DNA from 4 places in the Streptomyces sp. NPDC016309 genome. Region 2 is predicted to be linked to each of the others. Evidence: riboswitches for the same ligand, from Rfam matches in the RefSeq annotation. Region 2 holds a riboswitch; each other region holds the start of a gene.
The links. Region 2 has a riboswitch for cyclic di-AMP ahead of ACF068_RS27195 (M23 family metallopeptidase). Riboswitches for the same ligand answer to the same signal wherever they lie in the genome.
Positions count from the first base shown of each region.

Region 1 (4,825 bases), on a different contig from region 2:
CGGCAGGGGTGACCGGATCCGCCATCGCGCTCCCGCTGCTCGGCGCGGGTTCCGCGTCGGCGGCCGACGCCGCCACCTGGGACCGGGTGGCCGAGTGCGAGTCCGGCGGCATGTGGAGCGCCGACCTCGGCAACGGTTTCTACGGCGGCCTCCAGATGTCGCAGGAGACCTGGGAGTCGTACGGCGGCCTCGCCCACGCCGCCCGCCCCGACCTCGCCAGCCGCAGCGAGCAGATCCTGGTCGCCGAGAAGGTCTACGCCGCGACCGGAGTGAGGGCGTGGGAGACCTGCGCCCCCATCGCGGGCCTGGGCGGCGCCGCCGAGGCGACCGCCACCGACCCCACGACGGCCGCCCCGGCGGCCCCCGGGACGACGGACGCGCCCGACCCGGCCGAGACGCTGGAGGATCCGGCCGCGCCCGCGAAGCCCACGCCGTCGAAGCCGGCCGGGACCCCGCTGCCCGCCGAGCCCGCCCCGTCGGCGCCCGGCGCGCCGGCGAGCCCGGCCCCGGGCACCGGCAAGCACCGGGGCGAGGCCGCCAAGGAGGAGACTCCGGTGACGGAGCCGGCCGCTCCGGCCGACCCCACCGCCCCGGCCGACCCCACCGCCCCGCCCGTCCCGGGTGCCACGGCGGGTGACGGCGGCCTGGAGGCCACCGGCCCCGACGGGACCGGCGATTCGGCCACGGGGCGCGAAACGGACGGGCATCCCTCGCGCGGTGACGGGGCGACACGCGACCCGGGCAGCGTCGCGCCCGGCGCGTACACCGTCCGCCCCGGGGACAACCTCTCCGACATCGCGGAGGAGCAGAAGGTCCCCGGCGGCTGGCCGGCCCTCTACGAGGCCAACCAGGACACCGTCGGTGCCGACCCGGACCTCATCGTCCCCGGTCAGAGCCTGGAGCTGACGGCCGATCAGCCGTAGGTATCCGCCCCTATGTCCGCTTCTGTGTAAGTGAGACATGAATCTCTTCACACCGATCGGCGTTCCGGGAGCGACGGAACCGCACAATCCGCCCTTCACCTGCGTAAACGCCCGTCAAGGGCCGTCGCATAAGGGCGGATTGACCCCGATGTCCGTCTTTGAACTTCGGGAAGGTCTGTGTCTACGGTCGTGACCGCTCGCCACCGCGGGCCCCATCGACCGGAACGCCGAATCCTGCCGCCGGCCGTTGGGAACAGTCGTCGCTTCACGCGCCGGAGGCAGGAGCGGGGGACCCAAGGTACGTGCCGGGCCCGGTCATGGAGACATGGCACGGGGACGGCTTGGGGTGAAGCCGCGCGCACCACGGTGCCGCGCGGCCGGGCAGCTCACGCCCGAACCCGACAGCTCACCTCGCAGGCGTCGGTGAGGAGATGTCCCATGCTGTTCTCCGGCAAGGCCAAGCACCGTCGCCCCTCCAAGGCCGCCCGATTCGCCGCGTTCGCCGGCATCACCGGCGTCGCCGTCGCCGCCCCGCTGCTGGGCGCCACCTCCGCCTCGGCGGCCACCTCCGCCGAGTGGGACAAGGTCGCCCAGTGCGAGTCCGGCGGCGACTGGTCCATCAACACCGGCAACGGCTACTACGGCGGCCTCCAGTTCTCGGCGTCCACCTGGGCCGCGTACGGCGGCACCGCCTACGCCTCGACCGCCGACCAGGCCTCGAAGTCCCAGCAGATCGAGATCGCCGAGAAGGTCCTCGCCAGCCAGGGCAAGGGTGCCTGGCCGAGCTGCGGCGTCGGTCTGTCCGGCGCCTCCTACGACGGCGGCGCCGAGCAGGCCCAGCCGCAGCAGGAGCGCGAGGCCGAGCAGCCCACCACGCGCAGCGAGAAGCGCACCGCGCCGAAGGCCGCGCCCAAGGCCGAGGCCGCGCCGAAGGCCGAGTCCAAGAAGACCGTCACCACCCCGACCGGCAAGAAGGTCGAGAAGGGTGACGGCGAGTACAAGGTGAAGGCCGGCGACACCCTCAGCACCATCGCCGCCGAGAAGAAGGTCTCCGGTGGCTGGGAGAAGCTCTTCGAGCTGAACAAGGACATCGTCGACGACGCCGACCTGATCTACCCGGGTCAGCAGCTCCACCTGAGCTGACCCCGCACACCACCCCGGTCCGGCGCGCCCCTTCCCCCGTGCGTGCCGGGCCGGGGTCTTCCCGTTCGCGCGCCTGAGCGGCTCCGCGCACACGTGCGGTCGCGCGCTTGAGCGACCCCCCGCACACGCGAACTACTCGTCGGTAAGTTTCGTGGCGTTATGTCCGTGAAGCGGCCTCGTGAGCCCTTTTTCGTCCCAGGAGGCGGGCGTCGGCTGGTCACGGCTCCCGGGCCGGTTAGGCTCTTGCCGCAAGGCCGAAGAGACCCTGCACCGCATGCGTCACATTTTGCGTCACATCCCAGAAGGAGATGCTCGTGCCGTCCATCGACGTCGTCGTAGCCCGGGAAATCCTGGACTCCCGAGGCAACCCCACGGTCGAGGTCGAGGTCGGCCTCGACGACGGCAGCACCGGCCGTGCTGCCGTCCCGTCCGGTGCCTCCACCGGAGCGTTCGAGGCCCTCGAGCTCCGCGACGGTGACAAGGACCGCTACCTCGGCAAGGGTGTCGAGAAGGCCGTCCTCGCCGTCATCGAGCAGATCGGCCCGGAGCTCGTCGGCTACGACGCCACCGAGCAGCGGCTGATCGACCAGGCGATGTTCGACCTGGACGCCACCCCGGACAAGTCCTCGCTCGGCGCCAACGCCATCCTCGGCGTCTCCCTCGCCGTGGCGCACGCCGCCTCCGAGGCGTCCGACCTCCCGCTGTTCCGCTACCTGGGCGGCCCGAACGCGCACCTGCTGCCCGTTCCGATGATGAACATCCTGAACGGCGGCTCGCACGCCGACTCCAACGTGGACATCCAGGAGTTCATGATCGCCCCCATCGGCGCGGAGTCCTTCTCCGAGGCCCTGCGCTGGGGCGCCGAGGTCTACCACACCCTGAAGAAGGTCCTGAAGGAGAAGGGCCTCTCCACGGGTCTGGGCGACGAGGGCGGCTTCGCCCCGAACCTCGACTCCAACCGCGCCGCCCTCGACCTCATCCTCGAGGCCATCAAGCAGGCCGGCTACGCCCCGGGCAAGGACATCGCCCTGGCGCTCGACGTCGCCGCCTCCGAGTTCTACAAGGACGGCTCGTACGAGTTCGAGGGCAAGTCCCGCTCGGCCGCCGAGATGACGGACTACTACGCCGAGCTCGTGGACGCGTACCCGCTGGTCTCCATCGAGGACCCGCTGTTCGAGGACGACTGGGAGGGCTGGAAGGTCATCACCGAGAAGCTCGGCGCCCGCGTCCAGCTCGTCGGTGACGACCTGTTCGTCACCAACCCCGAGCGCCTGGCGCGCGGCATCGAGGAGGGCGCCGCCAACGCCCTGCTGGTCAAGGTCAACCAGATCGGCTCGCTGACCGAGACCCTGGACGCCGTCGAGATGGCCCAGCGCAACGGCTTCAAGTGCATGATGTCGCACCGCTCCGGCGAGACCGAGGACGTCACCATCGCCGACCTGGCCGTCGCCACCAACTGCGGCCAGATCAAGACCGGCGCCCCGGCCCGCTCCGAGCGCGTCGCCAAGTACAACCAGCTCCTGCGCATCGAGGAGATCCTCGACGACGCCGCCGTGTACGCGGGCCGCAGCGCCTTCCCGCGCTTCAAGGGCTGAGCCCACGGGCCGGCCACCAGCTCGGCCTCCGTACGTCCCCGGCCACGGTCCCGTACCGTGTCCGGGGACGTACGTACGTAACGGGCAAGGGGAGGCGGGTAGACAGATGGCCCGGGACCGGTTCTCCACCGCGACCAGGCTGCGGCTGCTCGGCGAGCAGACCGCCGCCCGTGTCTACCGCTCCCAGACCCGGCGCCAGGCCCGCCGCTCCCGGCTCACCGGCCGCGCGGCCTTCCTGGCGCTGGTCGTCTGCTCCCTGGTGGTGGCGCTGGCCTACCCGATGCGCCAGTGGGTCTCGCAGCGCGCCGAGATCGCCGACCAGGAACGGCTGGCGGCCGAGGCGAGCGAGCGCGTCGAACGGCTCCGCGACGAGAAGGCGCGGCTCCAGGACGACGCGTACGTCAGGCGCCTCGCGCGCGAGCACCTGCACTACGTACTCCCGGGGGAGACCGGCTACACGGTCATCGACCCCGACGCGGTGCGCCAGCGCCGCGACGACCAGGGCGCGGCCGACCGCCCCTGGTACTCCAATCTCTGGGACGGCGTGGACACCGCCGACCGCACCGACCGCGAGTAGAACCCAAGGCAGGCATGGAAACGCCCCCTCCGCAGACCGAACGCACCGAGCCCACCGAGGCGGACGTCGCGGCGTTCGAGGAACAGCTCGGCCGCCCGCCGCGCGGCCTGCGCGCCATCGCGCACCGCTGCCCGTGCGGCAACCCCGACGTGGTGGAGACCGCGCCCCGGCTCCCCGACGGCACGCCGTTCCCGACGACGTACTACCTCACCTGCCCGCGCGCGGCCTCCGCGATCGGCACGCTGGAGGCGAACGGCGTCATGAAGGAGATGACCGAACGGCTCCAGTCCGACCCGGAGCTGGCCGCCGCCTACCGCGCCGCGCACGAGGACTACATCGCCCGCCGTGACGCCATCGAGGTCCTGGAGGGCTTCCCCAGCGCCGGCGGCATGCCGGACCGGGTGAAGTGCCTGCACGTGCTCGTCGGCCACTCGCTGGCCGCCGGACCGGGCGTGAACCCGCTGGGTGACGAGGCCCTGGCGATGCTGCCGGAGTGGTGGGCCAAGGGGCCGTGCGTGACGGGCCGCCAGGACGAGGAGGCCGGCGCATGACCCGCGTCGCCGCCATCGACTGCGGGACGAACTCCA
Region 1 covers NZ_JBIBSG010000006.1:386,596-391,420, forward strand. The annotation lists gene ACF068_RS18080 (transglycosylase family protein) at 9-923, shown strand; cyclic di-AMP (ydaO/yuaA leader) riboswitch at 1,184-1,358, shown strand; gene ACF068_RS18085 (transglycosylase family protein) at 1,362-2,066, shown strand; gene eno (phosphopyruvate hydratase) at 2,375-3,661, shown strand; gene ACF068_RS18095 (septum formation initiator family protein) at 3,768-4,238, shown strand; gene ACF068_RS18100 (DUF501 domain-containing protein) at 4,253-4,789, shown strand; gene ACF068_RS18105 (exopolyphosphatase) at 4,786-4,825, shown strand, end outside.
Region 1: another riboswitch for cyclic di-AMP. It lies ahead of ACF068_RS18085 (transglycosylase family protein); the one in region 2 lies ahead of ACF068_RS27195 (M23 family metallopeptidase).

Region 2 (4,825 bases):
AAGAGGGACGCGACGGGGATCCGGGAACTCCACCGGGTGTCAGTCCGCTTGCATACAGTGGCAGGACTTCCACAGCGGTCCACGGCAGGTCGCGAGGGCCGCATACAGTGGCAGGACTTCCCAGCGGCCCGCAGCTGGATCTTTCCCCCATAGCGATCGAAGGGACGTACATGCCCATGGGTCACACGGCCACAGCCCAGGCCGGCTCCGGCGGCCTGACAGCGACCGAGCACCGCCTGGCCAACGGCCTGCGCGTGGTGCTCTCCGAGGACCACCTGACCCCGGTCGCCGCGGTCTGCCTCTGGTACGACGTCGGCTCCCGCCACGAGGTCGAGGGCCGCACCGGCCTGGCCCACCTCTTCGAGCACCTGATGTTCCAGGGGTCGAAGCAGGTCCAGGGCAACGGCCACTTCGAACTGGTGCAGGGTGCCGGCGGCTCCCTCAACGGTACGACCAGCTTCGAGCGCACCAACTACTTCGAGACCATGCCCGCCCACCAGCTCGAGCTGGCGCTGTGGCTGGAAGCCGACCGGATGGGCTCCCTGCTCGCCGCGCTCGACGACGAGTCCATGGAGAACCAGCGGGACGTCGTCAAGAACGAGCGCCGCCAGCGGTACGACAACGTTCCGTACGGCACGGCCTTCGAGAAGCTGACCGCCCTCGCCTACCCCGAGGGCCACCCGTACCACCACACCCCGATCGGCTCCATGGCGGACCTGGACGCCGCCACCCTGGAGGACGCGCGGAACTTCTTCCGCACGTACTACGCGCCCAACAACGCCGTCCTGTCGGTCGTCGGCGACATCGACCCCGAGCAGACGCTCGCCTGGGTCGAGAAGTACTTCGGCTCCATCCCCTCCCACGACGGCAAGCAGCCGCCCCGGGACGGGACGCTGCCCGAGGTCATCGGCGAGCAGCTCCGTGAGGTCGTCGTCGAGGAGGTGCCGGCCCGCGCCCTGATGGCCGCCTACCGGCTCCCGCACGACGGCACCCGCGAGTGCGACGCCGCCGACATCGCCCTCACGGTCCTGGGCGGCGGCGAGTCGTCGCGGCTGCACAACCGCCTGGTGCGCCGCGACCGCACGGCCGTGGCCGCCGGCTTCGGCCTGCTCCGTCTGGCGGGCGCCCCCTCGCTCGGCTGGCTGGACGTCAAGACGTCCGGTGGCGTCGAGGTCCCCGACATCGAGGCGGCCGTCGACGACGAGCTCGCCCGGTTCGCCGCCGAGGGCCCCACGCCCGAGGAGATGGAGCGCGCCCAGGCCCAGCTCGAGCGCGAGTGGCTGGACCGGCTCGGCACGGTCGCCGGCCGCGCCGACGAACTGTGCCGGTTCGCCGTGCTGTTCGGCGACCCCCAGCTCGCCCTGACCGCCGTCCAGCGCGTCCTGGACGTCACCGCCGAGGAGGTGCAGGCGGTGGCCAAGGCCCGCCTCCGCCCCGACAACCGGGCGGTGCTGGTCTACGAACCCGCCGGCACCGACCACAGCGACCAGGTAGAAGAGGGAGCCGACCAGTGAGCGACGCCGCTGTGTCCCTGACGTCCATGGAGTTCCACCCGCAGCCCCAGGCGGGCACGCCCAAGCCGTGGGCCTTCCCCGCGCCCGACCGCGGCACGCTGGACAACGGCCTGACCGTGCTGCGCTGCCACCGTCCCGGCCAGCAGGTCGTGGCCGTCGAGATCTTCCTCGCCGCCCCGCTGGAGGCCGAGCCCGAGGGCCTGGACGGCGTCGCCACGATCATGGCGCGGGCCCTCTCCGAAGGCACCGACAAGCACTCGGCGGAGGAGTTCGCCGCCGAGCTGGAGCGCTGCGGCGCCACCCTCGACGCGCACGCCGACCACCCCGGTGTACGCGTCTCCCTGGAGGTCCCCGTCTCCCGGCTCGGCAAGGCCCTCGGACTGGTCGCCGAGGCCCTGCGCGCCCCCGCGTTCGCCGACAGCGAGGTCGAGCGGCTCGTCCGCAACCGGCTGGACGAGATCCCGCACGAGATCGCCAACCCGGGCCGCCGTGCCGCCATGCAGCTCTCCAAGGAGCTGTTCCCGGCCACCTCCCGCATGTCCCGCCCCCGCCAGGGCACCGAGGAGACCGTCGCCCGGATCGACGCGGCGGCCGTGCGCGCCTTCTACGAGGCGCACATGCGTCCCGCCACCGCCACCGCGGTCGTCGTCGGCGACCTCACCGGCGTCGACCTCGACGCGGTGCTCGCCGACACCATCGGCGCCTGGACCGGCGACTCGGCCGAGCCCCGCCCCGTGCCGCCCGTGACGGCGGACGACAGCGGCCGGGTCGTCATCGTCGACCGCCCCGGCGCCGTGCAGACCCAGCTCCTCATCGGCCGGATCGGCCCCGACCGGCACGACCGGGTCTGGCCCGCCCAGGTGCTCGGCACCTACTGCCTGGGCGGCACGCTCACCTCCCGCCTCGACAAGGTCCTGCGCGAGGAGAAGGGCTACACCTACGGCGTACGGGCCTTCGGCCAGGTACTGCGCTCCGGCCCGGACGGCGGGGCCGCCATGCTCGCCATCAGCGGCTCGGTCGACACCCCGAACACCGGCCCGGCCCTCGACGACCTGTGGAAGGTGCTGCGTACCCTCGCCGCCGAGGGACTGACCGACGCCGAGCGCGAGACGGCCGTGCAGAACCTGGTGGGCGTCGCCCCCCTCAAGTACGAGACGGCCGCCTCCGTCGCGGGCACCCTCGCCGACCAGGTCGAGCAGCACCTCCCCGACGACTTCCAGGCGCAGATGTACGCCCGGCTCGCCGAGACGGGCACCGTGGAGGCCACCGCGGCGGTCGTCAGCGCCTTCCCGGTGGACCGTCTGGTCACGGTCCTCGTCGGGGACGCCGCTCGGATCAAGGAGCCCGTCGAGGCGCTCGGAATCGGCCAAGTGACCGTGGTCACCGGCTGATTGACGCTGTCGCCCCGCTTCCGCGACCGCTCCCGGACCCCGGCGTCCCCCGACGCCGGGGTCCACCCGTGTCCCCCTCCCGGATGCCCGGCCAAATGTCCGGTTTGTTGCGGAGATTCGGTGTCTGCCCTGTGGCGTGCGCTACAAAAAACCGTGTCTGTTTGGTGATTGAAAGATCGGCCGCTTAGCGTCTGATGGGCTGTCCGACCGGTACCCGCCGCACCCGCGGCACCGGGCAGCCATCGCCGAGTCCCCGTCAGGCGCGAGCCAGGGGAGCCGGGGACCCATGAAGTCCCTGGGGTGAATCGGACGCCTTCGCAGCCGCGGAGGGGCCCGTAGGAGACCTTCCTGCTCCGAACCCGTCAGCTAACCCGGTAGGCGAGAAGGAAGGAAAGGATCAGCCACTTCATGGCGTTCACCCGTGCCACCGGGAAGCACCGTGCCCCGAGCCGCCTGAGCCGCAAGAGCGCACACGTCGCCGGAGTCGCGGCCCTCGCCACCACCGGCGTCATCGGAACCCTCGCTTCCCCGGCGCTCGCCGCCGCCCCGGACGCCGCACCCGGCTCGCTCGAGGACACCGGCCTCAACCAGGCGGTCATCACCGACACGCTCGCCGAGCAGATCGACGCCCAGGCCGAGGCCCAGGAACTGGAGGCCCAGGAGACGGCGGCCAAGGCCGCCGCCCAGGCGAAGGCCGAGGCCGAGGCGAAGCTCAAGGCCGAGGCCCGGGTGAAGGCGGCCCGCGACGCCAAGGAGCGCGCCGACCGCGAGGCCGAGCGCAAGCGGCTGAACTCCTTCCAGGCGCCCATCGCCGGCAGCTACGTCAGCACCGGCTACCAGACCGGTGGCGCCATGTGGTCCTCCGGCAGCCACACCGGCGTCGACTTCCACGCCGCTTCCGGCACCACCGTCGTCTCCGTGGGCGCCGGCACCGTCGTCGAGGCCGGCTGGGGCGGCGCGTACGGCAACAACATCGTCATCCGGATGAACGACGGCACGTACACCCAGTACGGCCACCTGGCCTCGATCAACGTCTCGGTCGGCCAGACCGTGATGCCGGGGCAGCAGATAGGCCTCTCCGGCTCGACCGGCAACTCGTCCGGCCCGCACCTGCACTTCGAGGCCCGCACGGGCGCCGACTACGGCTCGGACATCGACCCCGTCGCGTACCTCCGCTCGCACGGCGTCAACGTCTGACCGCCTCCGCTCCTCCGACAGGCCCCGGTTCGGGACACGAACCGGGGCCTTCGTCGTGTCGCGTCCCGCACGAGGCCGAAAAGAACTCCATGGATTCCGGGCGACTGTCGGAATTTTCGGCCCGCTGCAATAGAGTCATCGCACAAGCGTCAAGCGTTTGAATTTCGCGCGGTTCACAGGGGGTTCTGGTATGCGCATTCCAGCGCACTCGGTATGCACGGCGATCCGCGACGACATCGTCAACGGCGTGTTCGAGCGCGGCAGCCGGCTCACCGAGGAACACCTGGCCCGCCGCTACGGCGTCTCCCGCGTCCCGGTCCGCGAGGCGCTGCGCACCCTGGAGTCGGAGGGCTTCGTCACCACCCGCCGCCATGCCGGCGCCTGCGTCGCCGAACCCACCGAGCAGGAGGCGGCCGACCTGCTGGAGATGCGCACGCTGCTGGAGCCCCTCGGCGCCGCCCGTGCCGCCCAGCGCCGCACCGAGGCCCACCTCAAGGTGCTGCGGGGCCTGGTCAGGCTGGGTCAGGAGCGGGCGCGCGCGGGTCGGACGGAGGACCTCCGCTCGCTGGGCGGGTGGTTCCACGAGACGCTCGCCCAGGCGTCCGGCAGCCCCGCCCTGACCGCGCTGCTCACCCAGCTCCGGCACAAGACCACCTGGATGTACGCGGTCGAGACGCCCGCCCGTCCGGCGGACGCCTGGGCCGAGCACGGCGCGATCGTGGA
Region 2 covers NZ_JBIBSG010000012.1:50,761-55,585, reverse strand. The annotation lists gene ACF068_RS27205 (M16 family metallopeptidase) at 177-1,514, shown strand; gene ACF068_RS27200 (M16 family metallopeptidase) at 1,511-2,905, shown strand; cyclic di-AMP (ydaO/yuaA leader) riboswitch at 3,139-3,300, shown strand; gene ACF068_RS27195 (M23 family metallopeptidase) at 3,314-4,102, shown strand; gene ACF068_RS27190 (GntR family transcriptional regulator) at 4,293-4,825, shown strand, end outside.

Region 3 (4,825 bases), on a different contig from region 2:
GGAGAACATGCGCTCGCGGATCAATTCCGCGCTGGACCTGACCAGTCAGGGGTTCCGGGACCAGTGCGACCTCGGCCGCCGGTGACGGACGGCGGGACCGTACGGCACTTCGGGGCACGCCCTAGGGTGTCGGCGTGGGCAGAGTGCGGTTGAGCGTGGCCGAGCGGCGGGAGGAGCTGCTGCGGGCCGCCGTCGAGCAGATCGAGGCGCGGGGCGTCGCGGCGGTGCGGATCGCCGACGTGGCGTCCGCGCTGGGCGTGAGCAACGCGCTGGTGCTGTACCACTTCGCCACGAAGGAGCGGCTCGTCGCGGCCGCGTTCGCGTACGCCGCCGAGGGCGACCTCGCGCACCTGCGCCGGCTGCTGGGCCGCCGGACGACGGCGGCGCGCCGGCTGCGGGCGGCCGTGCACTGGTACGCGCCGACCGGCCGGGCCAAGGGGTGGCGCCTGTGGATCGAGGGCTGGGCGGCGGCGCTGCGCGAGCCCGCGCTGCGGGAGGTGGCCCAGGACCTCGACCGGCGGTGGAAGGCGGCGCTGGCGGAGGTCATCGCGGAGGGTGCCGCGGCAGGCGAGTTCCGCTGCGGTGACCCGGTCGCGGCGGCCTGGCGGCTGACCGCGTTCCTGGACGGACTGGCCGTGCAGCGGACCGCCTACGCCCCCGCCTTCTCCGGCGCCGTGATGCGCGCCTGGGCGGACGAGGCCCTCGCCCGCGAGATAGGTCTCCCGGAGCCCCGCCCCGGCTCGCACGAGTGAGCCGAGGAGCGCTCCGATGCCGAAAGGGCCGTCGCGAGGCACCAGCGACCGAGCACGACGGCCCGTCGGCACCGGACCGAGCGCTCCGAAGGCGAACCGGACCAGGAAAAGGGCGGCGCGGTTACAGGGGGAGCAGGTCCGGGCGCTTGGCCGAGACGTGGTCGCCGGACGATTCGCCGCGGAGCCGGCGCCCGATCCACGGGACCAGGTACTCGCGGGCCCACTGGATGTCGTCGCGGCGCAGTTCGAGGGGCCCGCGCGGCGGCAGGGGCGGCCATGCCTGGTCGGGGTCGGCGGGGACGGGCACGCCGAGGACCTGGCCGGCCCGCAGGGCGACGCGGGTGTGGCCCTCGGGCGACAGGTGGAGCCGGTCGCTGTCCCAGGCCCGCCGGTCCTGGACGGTCTTGAGGGACCACAGGTCGAGCACCGGGCAGCCGTAGCGGTCCGCGACGGCGCGCACGTGCCCGTTGTAGGTGGCGATCTTGCCGCGCAGCCGGCGCAGCACCGGCACGTCGCGGGTGTCGAACCCGGTGGTCACCAGGACGGTGCCGACCACGGACGTCAGATCGGCGACGGCCCGTTCGAAGCGCTCGGCGACCTCGTCCGGGTCGCTGCCGGGGCGGATGATGTCGTTGCCGCCGGCACAGAAGGTCACCAGGTCGGGGGCGAGTTCCTTGGCTCGCGGCACCTGCTCCTCGACGATCTGGTCGAGGAGACGCCCGCGTACGGCGAGGTTGGCGTACCGGAAGCCCTGGTGCTCCGGCAGCCGGTCCGCCAGGAGCACCGCGAGGCGGTCCGCCCAGCCGACGAACGTACCGTCGGGGCCGGGGTCTCCGACGCCTTCGGTGAAGCTGTCACCGATCGCCGCGTACGACCCGAACACGTCACTGTCTCTGAATCCCGAATCGTCTGCCACGGGGACACATCCTTCACCCGGGGATGTGACTTACGCGACCGTAAGGAGGGGTTGACGGGGCGTGATATTTCCCACCGGTCAAGATTCACCCAAGCCGGAATACGCCTCCGCCCGGCACCGGGAGGGGTGCCGGGCGGAGGCCTCACGCTCGTGATGCCGTCAGCGGCAGGTGTCAGACGGAGACGCCGTGCTGGCGGAGGTACGCCAGGGGGTCGATGTCCGAGCCGTAGCTGGGGCTGGTCCGGATCTCGAAGTGGAGGTGCGGACCGGTGGAGTTGCCGGTGGAGCCGGACAGGCCGATCTGCTGGCCGCCGCCGACCGTCTGGCCGGAGGAGACGGACAGCGAGGAGAGGTGGGCGTACTGCGAGTAGTTGCCGTCGGCGTGCTGGATGACGACCTCGTTGCCGTACGCGCCGCTCCAGCCGGCGGAGACGACGGTGCCCGGGCCGACGGCCTTGACGGTGGTGCCGGAGGAGGCGGCGAAGTCGACGCCCGTGTGGTAGCCGGAGGACCAGCTCGAGCCGGAGGCCCGGTAGGGGGTGGTGACGCCGGCGTCGACCGGGGCGGTGAAGCCGGAGCCGCTGGCCTGGGGGGCGGCCTGGGCGGGGCCCTGGGTCTTGGCCGGGGCCTCGGTCTTGGCGGCGGAGCGGGACGCGCGGCTCTCGGCGCGGGTGTCGTCGGCCTTGGGCTTCGCCGGGGCGGCGGTGGACTTGGCGCCGAGGGTGAGCTTCATGCCCGGGAGGATCAGGGAGGGGTCCTCGCCGATGACCTGGCGGTTGTCCTTGTAGAGCTTGTGCCAGCCGCCCTTGACGTTCTTGTTGTAAGCGATCTTGGAGAGGTAGTCGCCGGCGACCACGGTGTACGTGCGCGGCGCGGCCTTCTTCGCGGCGGCCTCGGGGGCGGCCTTGGCGGCGGTGACGGCCGCCTGCGGGGCGGTGGCCGGGGCTGCGGCCGGCGCGGCGTGTGCGCCGGTGGCGCCGAGCAGCGGGAGGGCGATGGCGGCGCCACCGGTTCCGGCGGCGACGAAACCACGCGTGATGGGGCTGGACTTGGGACGGCGGTGCTTACCCTTCGCGGGCATGGCTTTTCCTCTCCGGCGCCTGCGAGGTGAGCTGTCGGGTTCGGACTGGAGTTGTCCGGCCGCGCCATGGACGCGACTTCACCCCGAGCCGGGTCCCGGAAATTCCGGGCCGGCGAACTACCTGGGTCCCCCGCTCCTGCCACGCGTGGGTGGGTGGGAATTCCGACCGGTGGCAGGATTCGGCGGTCCGGCCGGATTGCCGTGACGTTAAGCGAGCCGGGTCGGCGTGAACAAGCCGCCGCTTTCCGACCCGCATTCGGGAGGGTTCGGCGGTCATGGAATTCCGGTCACCCTGCGTCCATTGCGGATCATGTATTTCCGCTGTGGGCACGGCATTTAGGAATCGACCTCCGCCACGGACCGTCACGTTTATGACGCTGCTCACGTGGCCGGGGTCATCTCCCCCGCGACCAGGGCACGTTATCCCCAATCCCCCAATACGGACAGACAGCCCAATACTTGACGGACCTCCGCAATACCTTCATCCCCATGCACCACACCAAGCCATGTCGACAGCCCGACTCCGGGTCGACCAATGATGACCAATCCGGACAGATGCCTACACCTCCCCCACTACCCGGGTCGCGCGGCTCCGCCCCGGCCCGGCGGCACCGCCCCGCCCAGCCGCGACGCGTGCCCCGCCGGTCGCTGACCTGCGCGGGGCAACGAATGTGCGACCTGCACGGAGATTGATCGCGTCACGAACCGATGTCGTATCGTCGGATGGCGAGATTGTCGGTGCCCGACGCCGACCGCAGACACGGAGGAGCCCCCGTGACGCAGCAGCTTCCGCAGGTCCCGTCGACCGAGCCCGAGCTGACCGGAGTCCGCAACTTCCGTGACGTCGGTGGGCTCCCGACCGTGGACGGCCGGCGGGTGCGGCACGGCAGGCTCTACCGCAGCGGACACCTCGCGCACGCGACGGGAGAGGACGCCGCCTTCCTGGCCGGCCTCGGCCTCCACACGATCTTCGACTTCCGCAACGCCGCCGACCAGAAGATCGAAGGCCCGGACGTCGAGCTGCCCGGGGTCCGCAACGTGAACCTCCCGCTCTCCGACCCGGCCGACGGCGCCGAGTTCTGGGCCATGGTCCGCGACGGGAACCTCGACCAGCTACGCGCTCTCCTGGCCGACGGCAAGGCCGCCGCCCGGATGACCGCCTCGTACCGGATGATCATCCGCGAGCGCACGGCCGAGCACAGCCGGGTCCTCCACGCGCTCGCCGAGGACAGCGTCCCGGCCCTGATGCACTGCGCGGCCGGCAAGGACCGGGCGGGACTGTCCATAGCGGTGTCCCTGCTGGCCGTCGGCGTCGAGCGGGAGGCGATCGAGGAGGACTACCTCAAGTCGAACGACCCCCGCCGCCGCTACCGGGTGCGCCGCAGCGACGACTCCCCCTCCGCGATGTCACCGCAGGTCATGGAGCTGCTCAACCCCCTCTTCGAGGCCCGCGTCGAGTACCTGGACGCGGCCTTCGCGACGATCGAGGAGACCTGGGGGTCGACCGAGCGCTACCTGACGGAAGGGCTGGGGCTCAGCCCCGCCACGCGGGAGCGGCTGCGCGAGCGGCTGCTCGACGAGGCCTGATCCACCGGAGACGTCCTACTCGGCGCCGAGGGCGAACAGCAGGTAGAGGAAGGCCGCGAAGAGGTGGCCCGCGACCAGGTAGGCGAAGAGCCGGATGGCGAGCCCGCGGGGGAACGTCCGTTCCTGGGTCATGGTGGATCTCTCCGATCGGTTCAGCGGCGGTGGACGCCCGCGCCGAGGCACAGGTCGGCCGCGGGGCTCTGCATGAGGGTGTGGACGAACAGCAGCCCGGCGCCGCCGCGCGTGGCGGCGCCGATGCGGTGCGGGGTGAGCGAGTCGAAGTGGGCGCTGTCCCCCGGGTCGAGGACGTGTACGGCCTCGCCCAGGACCAGGCGCACCCGCCCGTCGAGGACGTACAGCCACTCCTCCCCCGGGTGCACGCGCACCAGGTCGCCCTGGGTGGCGTACGGGACCTGCACGCGCAGTGCCTGCATCGCCCGCCCGGGGCTGCCGGCCTGGTGGTAGACCCAGCCGTCCGCCTCGGCGGGT
Region 3 covers NZ_JBIBSG010000017.1:3,798-8,622, reverse strand. The annotation lists gene ACF068_RS29915 (carboxymuconolactone decarboxylase family protein) at 1-85, shown strand, start outside; gene ACF068_RS29910 (TetR/AcrR family transcriptional regulator) at 135-752, shown strand; gene ACF068_RS29905 (SGNH/GDSL hydrolase family protein) at 874-1,668, opposite strand; gene ACF068_RS29900 (peptidoglycan DD-metalloendopeptidase family protein) at 1,841-2,749, opposite strand; cyclic di-AMP (ydaO/yuaA leader) riboswitch at 2,753-2,911, opposite strand; gene ACF068_RS29895 (tyrosine-protein phosphatase) at 3,524-4,336, shown strand; gene ACF068_RS29890 (DUF6126 family protein) at 4,352-4,468, opposite strand; gene ACF068_RS29885 (XRE family transcriptional regulator) at 4,489-4,825, opposite strand, start outside.
Region 3: another riboswitch for cyclic di-AMP. It lies ahead of ACF068_RS29900 (peptidoglycan DD-metalloendopeptidase family protein); the one in region 2 lies ahead of ACF068_RS27195 (M23 family metallopeptidase).

Region 4 (4,825 bases), on a different contig from region 2:
ACTCCGTCAACCGGCACCTTCCGGTGCTCTTCGCCTCCGCCGGTGCCGCGCTGGTGCTGGCGGTCGGCAGCTCGGCGCTGGTCAGCAGGCGGCTGCGGCGCCAGACGCACGGGCTCGGGCCGACCGAGATGACCCGGATGTACGAACACCACGACGCCGTTCTGCACGCGGCGCGCGAAGGGGTGCTCATCATCGGGGACGACGGCCGGCTGACCCTGGCCAACGACGAGGCGCGCCGGCTCCTGGAGCTGCCGCCGGACGCGGAGGGGCGCCCCGTCACGGCGCTCGGGCTGGACGAGAGCACCGCCGGGCTGCTGGCCTCGGGCCGTGCCGTGACCGACGAGGTGCACCTGGCCGGGGACCGGCTGCTGGCGGTCAACACCCGGCCGACCGCCCCGTACGGCGGGGCGGTCGGCACGGTCGCGACGCTGCGCGACACCACCGAGCTGCGCGCGGTGTCGGGGATGGCCGAGGTCGCGCGGGAGCGGCTGAGGCTGCTGTACGAGGCGGGCGTGCGGATCGGGACGACGCTGGATGTGGTACGCACCGCCGAGGAGCTGTCGGAGGTGACGGTCCCGGGGTTCGCGGACTTCGTGACGGTGGAGCTGCTGGATCCGGTGCTGCGGGGCGAGGAGCCGTCGGGCGGGCACACCGAGATGCGGCGCACCGCGGTGTGCGGGATCCGGGAGGACCACCCGCTCCAGCCGGTGGGCGACCTCGTCCGGTTCGCGGTGCCGACCACGCCGATGGCGGCGGCGCTGGCGGCCGGGCACGCGGTGCTGGAGGCCGACCTGAGCGTGGCGCACGGCTGGCGGGCGCAGGACCCGTCCGGGGCCGACGAGGCCCTCGCGTACGGCATCCACTCGCTGGTCACGGTGCCGTTGCAGGCACGCGGGGTGGTGCTGGGGATGGCCAACTTCTGGCGCTCGGAGCGTGCCGAGCCGTTCGAGGAGGAGGACCTCGCCTTCGCGGAGGAGGTGGCCGCCCGGGCCGCCGTGGCCGTCGACAACGCGCGGCGCTTCACCCGCGAGCACACCATGGCGGTCACCCTCCAGCGGAGCCTGCTGCCGCGGGTGCTGCCCGAGCAGAGCGCGCTGGACATCGCGTACCGCTACCTGCCCGCGCAGGCGGGGGTGGGCGGCGACTGGTTCGACGTCATCCCGCTCCCGGGGGCCCGGGTGGCCCTGGTGGTCGGCGACGTGGTGGGCCACGGTCTGCACGCCGCCGCCACGATGGGCCGGCTGCGGACCGCCGTGCACAACTTCTCCGCGCTGGACCTGCCGCCCGACGAACTGCTGGGCCATCTGGACGAGCTGGTCACCCGCATCGACCAGGAGGAGGGCGGGGACGGCAACGGGGAGGGCATCACGGGTGCCACCTGCCTGTACGCGATCTACGACCCGGCGACCGGCGGGTGCAGCGTGGCGACCGCCGGGCACTTCGTCCCGGCGCTGGTCCGCCCGGACGGCACCGTGGACTGCCCCGAGGTGCCCGTCTTCCCGCCCCTGGGGCTGGGCGGGCTGCCGTTCGAGACGGCCGAGCTCCGGCTCGCCGAGGGCACCCAGCTCGTCCTGTACACCGACGGCCTGATCGAGCACCGGCGGCGGGACGTCGACATCGGTCTGCGGGAGCTGCACGAGACGCTGTCCGGTCACCCCGGCCGGCCGCCCGAGGAGACCTGCGAGGCCGTGTTCCGGGCCATGCTGCCGCCGCACCGCCGCGACGACATCGCCCTGCTGGTGGCCCGCACCACGCTGCTCGACCCGTCCAGGGTCGCCGACTGGGACGTGCCGGCCGACCCGGCGGCCGTCGCCGGCGTCCGGGCCGCGTGCGGCCGGAAGCTGGAGCAGTGGGGACTGGAGGACATCGGGTTCACCACCGAGCTGATGCTCAGTGAGCTGATCACCAACGCCATCCGGTACGGCTCGGAGCCCATCCGCGTGCGGATGCTGTACGAGCGCCGGCTGGTCTGCGAGGTGTCGGACGGCAGCAGCACCTCCCCCCACCTGCGGCGCGCGGCCACCACCGACGAAGGCGGGCGGGGGCTGTTCCTGGTCTCCCAGTTCGCCGAACGGTGGGGCACCCGGTACACCCCGACCGGGAAGGTCATGTGGACCGAGCAGTCCCCGTCCGCGGGGCCCCGGCAGCCGGTGGAGCTGATGCTGGACGACATCTCCTGGTGAAGTGATCCATTCCCGCCGAATGGACGAGGGCCGTTTTGCTCCTTTCCCGCCGGCGCCGAATTCCTGAATGATCGCGGCGTTACCACGGGCCGGCCGGTACGCGTGGATCAATGGACGACCGGACCGCCGCAGGAAAGAAGCCGCGTCCGCTCCGGACGCCGTCGACAGGACTCGGACCGTCTCCGCCTTGCTTTCGCGAGGCGTGAATGTGGGAAGGGGGCCGATGCCGCTCGTTCCCGGGGATCCACGGGAGTGTCGATCGGGGCGGCCATCCGTGGTTCGCGCCCGGCGCTCCTCGCGAGTGACCGGCGATCACCCGCCCAGTCGGCAGCCTTACGCCCCATTTACCCCGCGATGGGCTCTAAGCCGGTAACGCGGCATGTGCCCATGTCCAGCCATACATAGGCGACTTGTCGCCCTTCCGAGGTCCGCGTGATAAGCATCACCGCGCCCTGCCTCCACGAGCCCTCGCACATGCCCGTATTTCCGTATGGGAACTGCGAAGTTGACGGTCCACCACTTCACGGCGGTAACCGCGCGTGTGGAATTCCAGCCTTGTTCCGTGCGGCCTCTCTCGCTTACGGTCCCCTCAATCCGGATGGACCGCCGAATCCTGCCGCCGTCCGGTAACCCCACCCACTCACGGACCAACGGCAGGAGCGGGGGACCCAGGTAAGCCGCCGGCCCGGATCACACCGGAACGGCTCGGGGTGAAGTCGTGGTGAATACCACGGCCGGACATCTCCCGTCCGAACCCGACAGCTCACCTCGCAGGCGACGGAGAGGAATTTCGCCATGCCCGCAAAGGGTAAGCACCGTCGTGCCAAGAACAGCCCGCTCGCACGCCGCCTCCTGGCCGCGGGCACGGGTGGCGCGGCGCTCGCGCTGCCGATGATCGGTGCCACGGCCGCCGAGGCGGCACCGAGCGCGGCGCCCAGCGCCGTGCACGCGGTCACCACCGCCGTGTCCGCCGCGCCGGCCGCCACGACCGCCGCCAAGAAGGCCGGCACCGTCACGTACGCCGTCGTCGCGGGCGACTCCCTGTCCAAGATCGCGCGGGAGCAGGGGGTGAGCGGCGGCTGGAAGAAGCTCTACGACGACAACCGCAAGGCCATCGGTGCCGACCCGTCCCTGATCCGCCCCGGCCTGAAGCTGACCATCGCCGGCAAGGCCGCGGCCGCGCGCCCCTCCGCCGCCCCCGAGCGCGCCGACCGGTCCGCCGTACGCCAGGCCGCCCCGGCCGCCGCCAAGGCCGTGTCCTACCCGGACAACCTGGACGGCTGGATCCGCGAGGCGCTGGACATCATGGCCCAGCACGGCATCCCCGGCACGTACGAGGGCATCCACCGCAACATCATGCGCGAGTCCTCGGGCAACCCGCTCGCGATCAACAACTGGGACTCCAACGCCCTGGCCGGAACGCCCTCCAAGGGCCTCCTCCAGGTGATCGCCCCGACCTTCGAGGCCTACCACGTGCCGGGCACCTCGACCGACCTCTACGACCCGGTCGCCAACATCACCGCCGCCTGCAACTACGCGGCCGACCGGTACGGCTCGATCGACAACGTCAACGGCCCGTACTGATCCTCCCGCTCCCGCACCGGGGCCGGCCGCACCCTCGCGGCCGGCCCCGCCGGCGTTTCCGCCCGGGAACCACCGCACCACCGCACCGGCATTGCATAACCATGCCAAATCGTGCAAACTTACGCATACCGCGTTGTACGAGGAGTTTTCCCGCATGGCCCACGAAGCCGACCCGACCGCTCCCGCCCCCGCCCCCGCCCTCCGCATCGACATCACCCTGGCCCGGAACTGCCACGACTGCGGCGAATGGGGCACCGTGATCGACGCCCAGGGCCACGACCGGCCCTGCCCGGCCTGCCAGCGCCCCCGCCGCGGCTGACCCCTGCCGCCCTCACGGGCGGGCACGCTCAGTAGTTCTGCCACTCGTGGCGGGTGTACTCCAGCACCGCCGGGTCCATCAGAGTGCTGGCGCGGACGTCCTGGGGGCGCCGGTCGACGGGGAAGACGGTGGCGGCCGCGAGGACGTCGTCGTCGAGGAAGCGCAGCGGCGGGGCGTCGGCCGCGAGGCGCAGCTTCGGGGGCGGGCCGTCGGCGCCGGGGGTGGCGAGGACGAAGCCCCAGTTGCCGAAGCTGGGGACGTCGACCTGGTAGGGGGTGGTCGCGTAGCCGGCCTTCCCGATGGTGGCGGCGATGGACCAGTACGACTTGGGCGCGAAGAACGGCGACCCGCCCTGGACCATGACGCGGCTGTCGGGGGTCAGGACGCGGCCCAGCAGGTGGTAGAACTCGACGCTGTACAGCTTGGCGAGGGCGGCGGTGTCCGGGTCCGGGAAGTCGATGAGGACGGCGTCGTAGCGCCGGGTGGCGTCCCGCAGCCAGTTGAAGGCGTCGGCGTTGACGACGGTGACGCGCGGGTCGGACAGCGCGTGCCGGTTGAGGTCGAGCAGCGGGGCGAAGGTGCGGGCCAGCCGTGTCATGGCCGGGTCGAGGTCGACGAGGGTGACGGTGTCCACGTCGTCGTAGCGCAAAACCTCCCGGAGGGCCAGCGCGTCTCCGCCGCCCAGGATCAGCACGGAGGAGCGCTTCCCGGCGAGCGCGGGGTGGACCAGCGCCTCGTG
Region 4 covers NZ_JBIBSG010000003.1:320,952-325,776, reverse strand. The annotation lists gene ACF068_RS09305 (SpoIIE family protein phosphatase) at 1-2,183, shown strand, start outside; cyclic di-AMP (ydaO/yuaA leader) riboswitch at 2,778-2,973, shown strand; gene ACF068_RS09300 (transglycosylase SLT domain-containing protein) at 2,979-3,767, shown strand; gene ACF068_RS09295 (hypothetical protein) at 3,922-4,086, shown strand; gene ACF068_RS09290 (polyamine aminopropyltransferase) at 4,115-4,825, opposite strand, start outside.
Region 4: another riboswitch for cyclic di-AMP. It lies ahead of ACF068_RS09300 (transglycosylase SLT domain-containing protein); the one in region 2 lies ahead of ACF068_RS27195 (M23 family metallopeptidase).